2 regions of the Sphingomonas agri genome follow, and region 2 is predicted to be linked to the other one. Evidence: predicted binding sites of a transcription regulator. Region 2 holds the regulator's gene; the other holds the start of a gene.
The links. Region 2 encodes LexA, which represses DNA repair genes until DNA is damaged. Its sites were predicted from a motif close to GTTCCNCNCTTGTTCT; they were not measured.

Region 1 (5,993 bases), 300 kb from region 2:
AGTTCAACTGGCGCCTGCCGTTCCTCGAGCGGCGCGTGACCCTGACCGTTGGAGGCAACAACCTCACCGACAAGGATCCGCCCGCTTGCTTTACCTGCAGCGTGAACAATTATGATCCGACGACTTATGACGTTCCGGGACGCTTCTTCTACGGCCGCATCTCGTACAAGATGTAGTCGCTAGGGGACTTCCTGCAGCGATGGTGGGCGGCTCGCTTCGGCGCAGCCGCCCATTTTCTTGCTGGCATGCCGCCCTGAACATGCCGCGCGGGTCAATCCTTGAACCTTTCCGAATTCACGCCGATGTAGGTGCGACCAGTAATAAAGGATCCGCCTCTCGTGATTGATCATCAGGACATCGTCTCCCAGCTCGTTCCCATCGTCATCGAGCAATCCAACCGGGGCGAGCGCAGCTTCGACATCTATTCGCGGCTGCTGCGCGAGCGGATCGTATTCATCACCGGCGCGATCGAGGACCATATGGCCTCGCTCGTCACCGCCCAGCTGCTCTTCCTCGAGTCCGAGAACCCGAAGAAGGACATCTTCATGTACATCAACTCGCCGGGCGGCGTGGTGACCGCCGGCCTCGCGATCCACGATACGATGCAATACATCCGTCCCAAGATCAGCACCGTCTGCATCGGCCAGGCCGCTTCGATGGGAAGCTTTCTTCTCGCCGCTGGCGAGCCTGGAATGCGGGTCGCCCTTACCAACAGCCGGATCATGATCCACCAGCCTTCGGGCGGCGCGCAGGGCATGGCCGCTGACATCGAGATCCAGGCGCGCGAGATCCTGAGGATGCGCCAGCGTCTCAACGAGCTCTATGCGAAGTATACGGGCCAGGCGCTCGAGGAAATCGAGAAGGCGATGGACCGCGATAAGTTCCTTGAGACGGACGAAGCCAAGGCGTTCGGTTTGATCGACGAAGTCTTCGACAAGCGGCCCGAGCCGGGCGACGATTCCGGCACTGGGGCTGGAGACGTGACCCCGGCTTAGTACAACAGAGAGCTTCCTTTGCCTTCGTTCTCCTATTGTTCTCCAAGAACAAATGGGATACGAGCATTTCTCCACAGGCGGGGTTCGGCCGCCGTTGATTGACGCTTGAACGGAGACAGGGGACATGGCAGCGCAGCTCAAAGTCATCGATAGAACATCGGAAGCCCCAAGGATGGATCGTCAGAAGGCGCTTGAAGCGGCGCTTGCCCAAATCGACCGCGCCTTCGGCAAAGGCTCCGCGATGAAATTGGGCAGCCGCGAAAAGATCGAGATCGAAACGATCTCGAGCGGAAGTCTTGGACTCGACATCGCGCTCGGCGTCGGCGGCCTCCCGCGCGGACGCATCATCGAGATCTACGGGCCGGAAAGTTCAGGCAAGACGACGCTCGCGCTGCACGCGATTGCAGAGGCGCAGCGGAACGGCGGAACGGCCGCCTTCGTGGACGCCGAGCACGCCCTCGATCCGGTTTACGCGAGGAAGCTTGGCGTCGACATCGACGAACTGATCGTGTCCCAGCCGGACACCGGCGAACAGGCGCTCGAGATCGTCGACACGCTCGTCCGGTCGAATGCAGTCGATGTCCTCGTGGTGGACTCGGTCGCGGCACTAGTGCCCCGCGCCGAGATCGAAGGTGAGATGGGGGACAGCCATGTTGGCCTCCAGGCGCGTCTCATGAGCCAGGCGTTGCGAAAGCTTACCGGGTCGATCAGCCGCTCGCAGTGCATGGTCATCTTCATCAATCAGGTCCGGATGAAGATCGGCGTCATGTACGGCAATCCGGAGACGACGACTGGGGGCAATGCGCTGAAATTCTATGCCTCGGTGAGGCTCGACATCCGGCGCACCGGACAGATCAAGGACCGCGACGACATCGTCGGCAACACGACGCGCGTAAAGGTGGTCAAGAACAAGGTCGCGCCGCCGTTCAAGCAGGTCGAGTTCGACATCATGTACGGCGAGGGTATCTCGAAGATTGGAGAGATCCTGGACCTTGGGGTCAAAGCCGGCCTCGTCGAGAAATCCGGATCCTGGTTCAGCTATGATTCGGTACGGATCGGCCAGGGACGCGAGAACGCCAAGCAGTATCTCAAGGAAAATCCAGAGGTCGCAAAGCGCATCGAAAACGCAATCCGCGGCAAAACCGAGGAAGTCGGCGAGGCCTTGATGGTCGGCGCTGGCCCGGACGACGGCGAACTCGCCGAATAGGCTAAGAACTCCCCAGCGGCGGGCGGATGTGCATGGCGCTCCGCCCGCTGCCCTTGCTTGCGAACTTCTTAGGCGAGGTCTTCGGGGATTGCTGTCGAATCTCGAGCGGCTTCCTGCTCATCGGGATCGGACTCGATGGGAGCGAACAGCCGCTTGGGCTCGGTCATCAGGAGCACGACAAAGCCGCCGGTCGCGCAGGCCGCAGTACCGATGAGATAGGGCAGGGTAGTTCCGTTGAAGTGGCGTCCGATGAGGAAGCCGAGCACTGCGCCCCCGATCGTGCCGATCATACCCTGGACCGATGAAGCTGTTCCCGCAATCGGTGCCATATGCTCCATCGCGAGCGTGCTAAGGTTCGAGGAGGTGAAGGCGAATGCGCACATGGTGAGCGCCTGGAGGAAGATGAAGCTTCCCAGTGTCTCGTGGCCGGTGAGCGCGACCCCCACGTGGATGAGCGCAATGCCCATGAACGCAGCGGCGGCCGTATGGCCGACCCGGCGCAGGCCGAACCTGCCGACGACGCGCGAATTGGTCCAGGATGCGAGCGCCATCGGCGCTGCGATGGCGGCGAAAACTGCTCCGATCAGCCTGGGCTCGTGGAAAGCCTCGAAGACGATCTGCTGGATGGAAGCGATATAGGCAACGAGGACGCCGAAGCTGATCGTGAGCGCTGCCGTATAGCCCCGCGATTGCGGCTCGCGAATGGTGTCCCAGATGGCTGAAGCCATGTCCCCAAATCTGAGGCTTCGGCGAAATTCCGGATGAAGCGTTTCCGGCAGGCGAACCCACGACCAGAGCAGCATTGCAAGCGCGTAGGCGGCGAGGACGACGAAGATGGCTTCCCACGGCGCGATGAGCAGAATTGCAAGACCGATGTTTGGAGCGAGCACCGGCATCAGCATGAAGACCATGAACACGAGGCTCATGACGCGGGCCATGGCTTCGCGCTCGAAAAGGTCCCGGACCATCGCAACGACAAGCACGCGAGTGACTGCAGCTGACGCGCCCATGGCGAACCGCGAAGCAATCAAGAGCGGGAAGGTCCCGACAAATGCGCACAGCAATGCAAAGATGCCATAGAGGATGATCCCCGCTGCAAGGACGGGCTTTCGTCCAAACCGGTCGGCGAGCGGCCCCCAGATCAGTTGCGTCGAGGCGAACCCGACGAAGTAGGCGACAACGACAAGCTGCCGGTCATTCTCGTTGAGTACGTGGAGCGACCGGCCGATCGCCGGGAGCGCCGGGATCATCGCATCGATCGCGAAGGAATTGAGGCCCATGAGCGCGGCGAGCATCGCTGTCATCTCGCGCGTCCCGGGGCGCTTCACACCGTCATGAGAAAGGGACTCGAACATGGAAGCGCGCGTGCTGGCCGATTGGCCACGAGCGTGCAACAGTGAGCCTCGAAAACGGCTGGGGGATTGAGATGATTCAGCGTCGCAGCTTTCTTGCCGGCACCGGGGCATTTGCCGCCGCACTGACGGTGCCGTTCGATCGCGTGCTGGCCACAGCGAAGGAAAAACTGGCGCCCGTCGCGCTTCCGCCGCCAATCAGCCAGGCCGAGCGCGTCCAGCGGATGACGCGTGCTCGGGCTCTCATGCAGCAGAACGGGATTGGAGCGGTTATCGTCGAATCGGGATCGAGCCTCGATTATCTGACCGGGGTTCAGTGGCACCGGTCAGAACGCCTCACAGCAGCAGTCATTCCAGCTGAAGGCGATCCCGTCATCGTAACGCCTTTCTTCGAGCGCCCTTCCGTTGCCGAAACGCTCGCCATTCCCGCCGAGATCAGGAGCTGGAACGAAGACGAGGATCCGCTGAAGCTCGTCGCTGACTTCCTGAGGGAACGCCGCGTCGCGGGACAGCCCGTCGGCTTCGAGGAGACCGACCGCTATTTCATCGTCGACCGCCTCGCGCAGCAGCTACCCGGGACAAAGGCAGTAAACGCCAATCCCGTCGTTCGCTCTCTGAGGCTTATCAAGTCGCCGTCCGAACTTGCACTGATGCAAGCGGCCAACGACATCACCATCCGGGCGATGCGCCATGCCGGCGAAGGCGCCCGGGCCGGTATGACTCCTGCCGACTTCGGCGCCGCGATCGACGCTGCCACGGCCTCGCTTGGCGGAAGCCCCGAGTTCTCGCTTGTGCTCATAGATGAAGCCTCGGCCCAACCGCATGGCTCAAGAAAACCGCAGGTGGCGAGGGCTGGAAGTACGATCCTTTTCGATTGCGGGTGCACCGTTCACGGCTACCAGTCCGATATCTCCCGTACGTTCGTCTTCGGCGCCGCCCCCTCTTCCGAGCAGCGCAAGGTCTGGGATCAGGTCCGTCAGGGTCAGCAGATCGCGATCCGCGCCGCGCGAATCGGCGCTCCTGCAGGAAGCGTGGATGACGCTGTTCGCGCTGCCTACGAAAGCTGGGGCTATGGACCGGGCTACAAGCTTCCCGGTCTCTCGCACCGGACCGGGCACGGCATCGGCATGGACGGCCATGAGCCGGCCTATCTTGTTCACGGCGACATGACGCCGCTTGCGCCTGGCATGTGCTTTTCAGACGAGCCGGGGATCTACATTCCCGGCAAGTTCGGAGTGCGGCTCGAGGACTGCTGGTACATGACGAACTCGGGTCCGCGATTTTTCACTGAGCCGCCGTCGAGCATTGATCGGCCGTTCGGCTAGGCTCGCCTCGCGAAGGCGAGGCGCAGGGCAAAGCCAGCCATCGCCGTTGCCGCAAGATAGCGGGCAGCGCGGCCGATCCAGCTCACGTGCGCGAGCCTTTTGGCAGTGCTTGCCGCAACGAGCGCGACGAGGACGTTCACGATCGTTCCGACGATGGCGAACCAGAGGCCAAGGCAGAGGATCTGCAGCGCCGGGATGCGCGCTGCTGGGTCGACGAACTGCGGCAGGAAGGCCAGGAAGAAGAGCGCGACCTTGGGGTTGAGAATGTTGACGAGTGCCGCAGAGCGGAGGAGCTTCGATCCCGACTGGTGCGGCTGGCCAGTGCGCTCTCCGCCATCGCCGTTTCCTGCCCATATCAGCGAAATCGCAATGTAGGCGAGATAGGCAGCGCCAATCCATTTAATGATGGTGAAAGCGCTCTGCGAGGCGGCGAGGAGCGCCGAGAGGCCAAGGACAGCCGCGCTAATGTGAACGAGAGTTCCTGCCCCGATCCCAAGCGCCGCAACGATGCCGTCGCGCCGTCCGCCCCGTGCCGAACTTGCAATGACGAAGGTCATATCGGCGCCCGGCACGATGTTAAGCGCAAGGCCAGAAGCGACGAAAGCCAGAAAGAGCCCCAGGCGGGGAAGCAGCTCGATTCCCGCGATGCTCAGCACCTCAGAAGTGGTCGTGTACTTCGCCCGCGTGCGGAACGTGCGAAGGCGCGTGGCGCGTGTCGACTTCGGGGGAGCGTTCGGATCCCAAGGCACCCTCCCAGCGAGCAACGACACTTGCTGCCACCGCGTTGCCGATCACGTTCGTTCCCGATCGCCCCATGTCGAGGAAGTGATCCACAGCAAGGATCAGGAGCAGGCCTGCTTCCGGGATTTTGAACATTGGCATGATCGCGGCAATGACGACGAGGCTCGCGCGCGGAACACCCGCCATGCCCTTCGACGTCACCATCAAGACGAGGAGCATGGTGATTTCCTGGCCGAGCGACAGATGGATGCCGTAGGCCTGCGCGATGAAGATCGTCGCGAAGGTCATGTACATCATCGAGCCGTCCAGATTGAACGAATAGCCCAGGGGCAGGACGAAGCTCGCGATACGGGGCGGGACACCGAAGCGGTCA
Region 2 (5,993 bases):
TCCCCTTCTCGCCATCGATGTAGGTGATCGCGCTTTCGCAGCTCGCCGTCGACGTGAAGCCCGGATCGTAGGTGAACATTCCGGTTTCGCCGTAGAGCTTGCGGATGTCGACGACCTCCGGGCCGACCGTTCCGTCAAGAACGGCGTAATTGTAGTTGGACCCGTTCAATCCGAGGGTCACGCTTTTGTCGGTCATTCGTTCGGCTCCACCATCTGGTCGGCGATCCGGGCGAGGCTTTCGTCTCGCCCCAGCAACGCAAGAACATCAAAAATTCCCGGAGAGGTCGTGCGCCCTGTGAGGGCGGCGCGAAGCGGTTGGGCAAGTTTCCCAAGCTTCACGCCACTGGCCTCCGCAACCTCGCGGATGGCGGCCTCTAACGACGGCGTGTCCCAATTCGCAAGTGCAACAAGCAGTTCGTGCGCCGATGCGAGGAGCGCTCGGGCATCAGCCGTGAGCAGGGCCTCGGCCGCGTCCTCGAGTTCAAGCGGGCGTTCGGCAAACAGGAAGCGCGCGCCATCGGCGAGTTCGTTGAGAGTGTGTGCCCGAGCCTTCAGTTCCGGCATCGCCCTGGCGAGCAATTCCTGCTGCGACGCCGACAGACCAAGCTTCGGCGCGACGAGCTCCGCGAGCCTCTCGTTTTCGGCCTCGCGGATGTAATGACCGTTCAGGTTCTCGAGCTTCTTGAAATCGAAGCGCGAGGGGGATTTTCCGACCTGCGGCAGGTCGAACCATTCGATCGCCTGGGTGCGGCTGATGATTTCATCGTCCCCGTGGCCCCAACCGAGCCTCAGCAGGTAATTGTTCACGGCCTCGGGAAGAAGGCCCAATTCGTCTCGATAGGCATCCACCCCCATCGCGCCGTGCCGTTTGCTGAGCTTGGCGCCGTCAGGGCCATGGATCAGCGGCACATGGGCATAGGTCGGCTCCGGCCAGTCCATTGCGCGAATGATCGCCAGCTGGCGGAAGGCATTGTTGAGATGATCATCGCCGCGGATCACGTGAGTGACCCCCATGTCGTGATCATCGACCACAACGGCAAGCATGTAGGTCGGAGTTCCGTCCGAGCGAAGCAGAATGAAATCGTCGATCTCCGCATTCTGGACCGTCACTCGACCCTGGACCTCGTCCTCGACGGCGGTTTCTCCCTCGCGGGGCGCCTTGAGGCGGATGACGTAGGGCCTGCCGGCCTGCTCCTCGTCAATATCGCGCCAAGGGCTGCTGATGCGGAACGGCTTTCGCTCCGCCTTCGCCTTCTCGCGCTGCTCGGCGAGCTCTTCCTGGGTCATGTAACACCGGTAGGCGGCCCCCTTTCCGAGCATGAGCCGAGCGATTTCGGCGTGCCTGGCCCAGAACTGCGACTGATAATATTCGTGTCCGTCCCAATCGAGCTCGAGCCAGCGCATCCCGTCCAGAATGGCGTCGATCGCCTCGCTGGTCGAACGGGCGCGGTCGGTATCCTCTATTCTCAGGAGGAACTTGCCGCCCCTGTGGCGGGCATAGAGCCAGTTGAACAAGGCGGTGCGCGCGCCCCCGATGTGCAGGTAGCCGGTCGGGGAGGGGGCAAATCGCGTAACGACCGGCCGCGACGTATCACTTGCGCTCAACCGCGCTTTCCTCTTCTCTTCATGCTGCAGTGCAATGGACGAGGGCCCCTAACATAGGGAAAGCGTGTCTTCCACACGCGTCCTCCATCCGAGCGCGGCCGACACCGCACGCGCGTTCCCGGAGCGCCTCGGTCAGGGCCCCCGTCATACCGCGAAGTAGTGCCGGCTGCGCTTCAGTAGCGGCGGATGAGCCCTGCCAGCCTGCCCTGGATCTTCACCCGGCTCTCGTCGTAGCGCTGCGGCTCGTAACGGCTGTTTGCCGGGTCGAGCCGGATCATTCGCCCTTCACGCCGGAAGGTCTTCAGCGTCGCTTCCTCATTGTCGATCAGGGCGACGACAATTTCGCCATCCCGGGCCGTGTCCACCTTTCGAATAAGAGCGAAATCACCGTCGAGAATGCCTTCCTCGACCATGGAATCGCCCGAGACCTCAAGCGCGTAATGTTCGCCCGTTCCAAGGAGGGCTGCCGGAACCGCAAACGTCTCCGTTCCCTGAAGAGCCTCGATGGGCGTGCCCGCGGCAATTCGGCCGTGAAGGGGAATTTCCATCGTATCGTTTGCCGGCGCTGCAGACACTGGCCGGAGCGGGGTTATCGTTGCTGATGGACGGGTCTCGGGTAGCTTGAGAACCTCGAGTGCGCGGGCTCGGTTGGGGAGCCGGCGAATGAAGCCACGCTCCTCGAGTGCCGAGATGAGCCTGTGCACCCCGGACTTCGACTTGAGATCCAGCGCCTCGCGCATCTCATCGAAGCTCGGGCTGATGCCGCTTTCCTTCAGACGGTTCTCGATGAAGAGCAGCAATTCATGCTGCTTGGCGGTGAGCATCGGCAATCACTCCCCGATAAGAACGAACGGGGAACGTGTAGGCAACAAATATGGATACGTCAAGCGGTGGCGGCCGGCTCAGCCGCCACTGCTGACCAGCCGCGCCTTGAATGCCTCGATCGCGCCCGGGTTGCGCTTCGCCTTCATGTGGAGACGCACGTCGGAAATGAACTGCTGAGCGTAATCCTGCGAGCTCGCCTGGTTAAGTTCTCCCTGCACCTGGCTGATGAGGCCCGGCGCTACGAGCGCGTTGCCTGGGACCACCTTGTCAACCTTCACGACTACGAAGCCGCCCTGGGGCACAGGCGCCATGCGGCTATGGCCTGGCCCGACGGCGAAGAGTAGCTTGAGCGCGGGCGGAACATTGCCTTGTGCATTGGTGAGCTGGATCCGGCGAGCAGCGACGGGCTGGGGCGCAGGGATTGCCGCTCCCACTGCCTTGACCGCGTCGGCAAGCGATACATTTCCCGATGCCTTTGCAGCGACCTGCGTAGCGGCGGCCTTGGCGCGCTTACTCGCCTCGTCGTTGATCCAGTCGCCCGCAACCTGCTCGCGGATGCTTGCAAGCGGCGACGGGGCGGAGGGAATTACCTGCCCGGGCGATACGACCGCATAACCAGAATCGCCCGGCAGCGTGACGATCTCGGGCGGATCATTGGGTGCAATGTCGAACCCGGTCTTGAGCGCAGGCGCAAGCTCGGGTGGCAACTTGAATGAAGCCTCGCTTCGTGACGAACCGCTGGACGTGATGAGCGGCGTCGTCGTCACTGGCAACTTCGCGGCCGCCACCGCCTCGCTGAAGTTGCCGCCGTTGTCGACCGTGTTCTGGACCTTGTCGACCAAATCCTCGATCGCGGACTTGCGCTTGTCCTGGGTCAGCTTGGTCGCGATTTCAGCCCTGGCCTGATCGAGCGTCTTGCCTCCGCCTGCAGCCACCGAATCGATCTTCACAATGACCCAGCCAAAGTCGGATTGGACCGGCCCGACGACTGAGCCGTTCGCTGCTGCAAAGACCGCATTGGCGGCCTTGTCTCCAGCAACGCCTGCATAGGCGGCGCGGGTCTGGTTCTGAAGCGTGGATACAGCCGCTCCGCTCCCTGCCGGTGCCGCTGCGGCGGCAAGGGTGGCGCCGCTTCTGGCACGTTGCGCAATGGCGTTGGCTGTTGCCTGGTCCTGGACCACCACCTGGCTCAGCGAGCGGGTATCGCTCGGCGCATAGGTGGTCTTGTTGGCGTTGTAATAGGCAGTCACTTCCTGATCGGAGGCAGCGACACCCGCGACCTGCTCAGGCCCGATCCGTGCGATTCGCAGGACGCGCTGCTCGGGGATCATGTAGCGAGCGCGATTTGCAGCATAGAATTGCTGCAGTTGTACGTCGCTCGGCTGCAGTCCCCTCTTGAAGGGATCGAGCGGCACGTTGACCGCTTCTCCCTGCCGCGATTCCAGGAGCATCGAGGCATAGACCGTCGCCATTCCGACGGGGACGCGCGCATTGGTGACGACGGGCGTCAGGAGCATCCGCTGCAACAGGCCGCCGGCAAGCACCTGTCTCACTTCCGCGTCGCTCAGCCGTTGCTGGGCCAGGAAAGCTTGGTAGCCCTGCTCGCTGAACTGCCCGTTGAGGCCCTTGGTGCCGGGCAGCTGCGCGATTTCGGCGTCGATCATCCTCTTAGAGAGGGGAAAATCATATTTGTCTGCGAAGGCCATCAGCGACCGCTCGTCCACAAGCGAATCCAACAGCGGGTTGAAGTCCCCCATGACGCTCGCATAGTCGGCATCGGCTCGCTGCTGGCGGGCCTGCTGGAGGCGCCGTTGCATCGCGTCGGACATTTCCCGCTCGCTCACCTCCTGGTCGCCGACTTTGGCAAGCGTTCCGCTGGCCATGCCGAGCCCGAGATTGCCCGTGCCGAAGTTTGACAGATCGGCAAGCGCGAAGCCGCCGAGGATGGCGATGAGTACGAAGGCCATGACCCCCGTACCAATCTTGGACTTAGAAACGCGGCGGAAGAAGGAGAGCATCGGGTTCCCGGTGCGATTGGAAGACGGCCGCTGCTTTAGGGGGCGGGCTGGCGTGCATCAAGCCGCGCCGCTAGGGGCCGCCGGGAAAAGGGGAAGCCATGGTGCTTAGGAAGCTCGTCGTCGGAAACTGGAAGATGCACGGTCTTTCCTCGGATCTGCGTGAGATCGAGGCGATCGCCGCGGCCTCGGAGCCCTATTCTACCGTCGACGTCGCCCTGTGCGTCCCGGCAATCCTCGTCGAGCGCGCCGCGCGCGCAGTCCCGAACTTCCGGATCGGCGGCCAGGACGTTCATCGGTCGGAGAAAGGTGCCCATACGGGCTGCACTTCTGCGCAAATGCTTGTGGATGCCGGCGCGACCCTCACCATTGTCGGGCACAGCGAACGACGCGATGAGCAGCGGGAAAGCGACAGCGACGTCAGGGCCAAGGCCGAGGCAGCACTGTCGGCGGGTCTCGGGGTGATACTTTGCGTGGGCGAGAGCCTCGAGGTGCGAGACAGAGGCGCTGCTGTCGAAACGGTGATGGCGCAGCTCCGCGGCTCCTTGCCGCGAACTCTTGCCGGCGGTCCCTGGCTTGCAATTGCCTACGAGCCGATCTGGGCCATCGGCACCGGCAAGGTTCCGACCGACGGCGAGATCGCGCAGATGCATTCTGCGATTCGCGCGAAATTGGGTGAACAGTACGGAAAGGGAAGCGAAGTCCGCATCCTTTATGGCGGCTCGGTCAAAGGCTCCAACGCCGGCGAAATATTCGGAATCGCGGACGTCGACGGCGCCCTCGTCGGGGGCGCGAGCCTCAAGGCTGACGATTTCATCCCCATAATCGAGGCGGCGGCCGCCGGCTAAGCTGCGCTCCCGATCAGCGGAGCGCTCCGCAATGCCGATAGCGACGGTCGGGTAGCCGGCCGAACAGATCGAAGCGCCGTTCAAGGCAGCATGCACACGAAGCCGGGGCAGTAACGTGTTGAAAGGATGGTCGGCGCCGACTAAGTCGCGGCGCGCATCTTCCAATTTCGAAAGCCCGACATGTTCGCATTCCTGCTGATCGTTCAATCGCTGATCGCCCTTGCGCTCATTACGGTTATCCTGATGCAGCGGTCCGAGGGCGGCGGCCTTGGCGTCGGCGGCAGCTCCTCGGGCTTCATGACGGCCCGGGGCGCGGCCGACTTTCTCACCCGTTCGACGGCGATCCTCGGGGCTACGTTCATCCTTCTGTCGATCGTCATGGCAGCGATCGCAGGAGCGACGCGTACGCCGGCGAAGATCGATACGTCGCTGGCCGGCAAGCTCGCACCGACCCAGCAATCCCAGCCTGTGCAACCGGCGCCGGCGAAGCCGACGACAAATCCGCAACAGAATCAGCCGGCTCCCGCCGTTCCGTTGGCCCAGTAAGCGGTCAGCGCAGAATTTTTTTCGCGTCGTGGGTTGCGCCCGCGGCGCTTGTCCCCCTAAGCCTCGGACCCCATGGCGCGGTTCATATTTGTCACCGGCGGCGTGGTTTCATCGCTTGGAAAAGGTCTCCTCTCAGCGTCCCTCGGGGCGCTTC

Region 1: the regulator LexA is predicted to act here: its motif matches at 1,022-1,037, upstream of recA (recombinase RecA).

Annotation. Positions count from the first base shown of each region.
Region 1 is NZ_JBAPEU010000002.1:383,298-389,290, reverse strand. It holds gene V8192_RS08705 (TonB-dependent receptor domain-containing protein) at 1-176, shown strand, start outside; gene clpP (ATP-dependent Clp endopeptidase proteolytic subunit ClpP) at 339-995, shown strand; gene recA (recombinase RecA) at 1,120-2,202, shown strand; gene V8192_RS08690 (multidrug effflux MFS transporter) at 2,271-3,557, opposite strand; gene V8192_RS08685 (M24 family metallopeptidase) at 3,629-4,879, shown strand; gene V8192_RS08680 (LysE family translocator) at 4,876-5,535, opposite strand; gene V8192_RS08675 (dicarboxylate/amino acid:cation symporter) at 5,537-5,993, opposite strand, start outside.
Region 2 is NZ_JBAPEU010000002.1:83,250-89,242, forward strand. It holds gene V8192_RS07175 (citrate synthase) at 1-196, opposite strand, end outside; gene gltX (glutamate--tRNA ligase) at 193-1,605, opposite strand; gene lexA (transcriptional repressor LexA) at 1,779-2,429, opposite strand; gene V8192_RS07190 (peptidylprolyl isomerase) at 2,508-4,448, opposite strand; gene tpiA (triose-phosphate isomerase) at 4,547-5,293, shown strand; gene secG (preprotein translocase subunit SecG) at 5,474-5,839, shown strand; gene pyrG (CTP synthase) at 5,912-5,993, shown strand, end outside.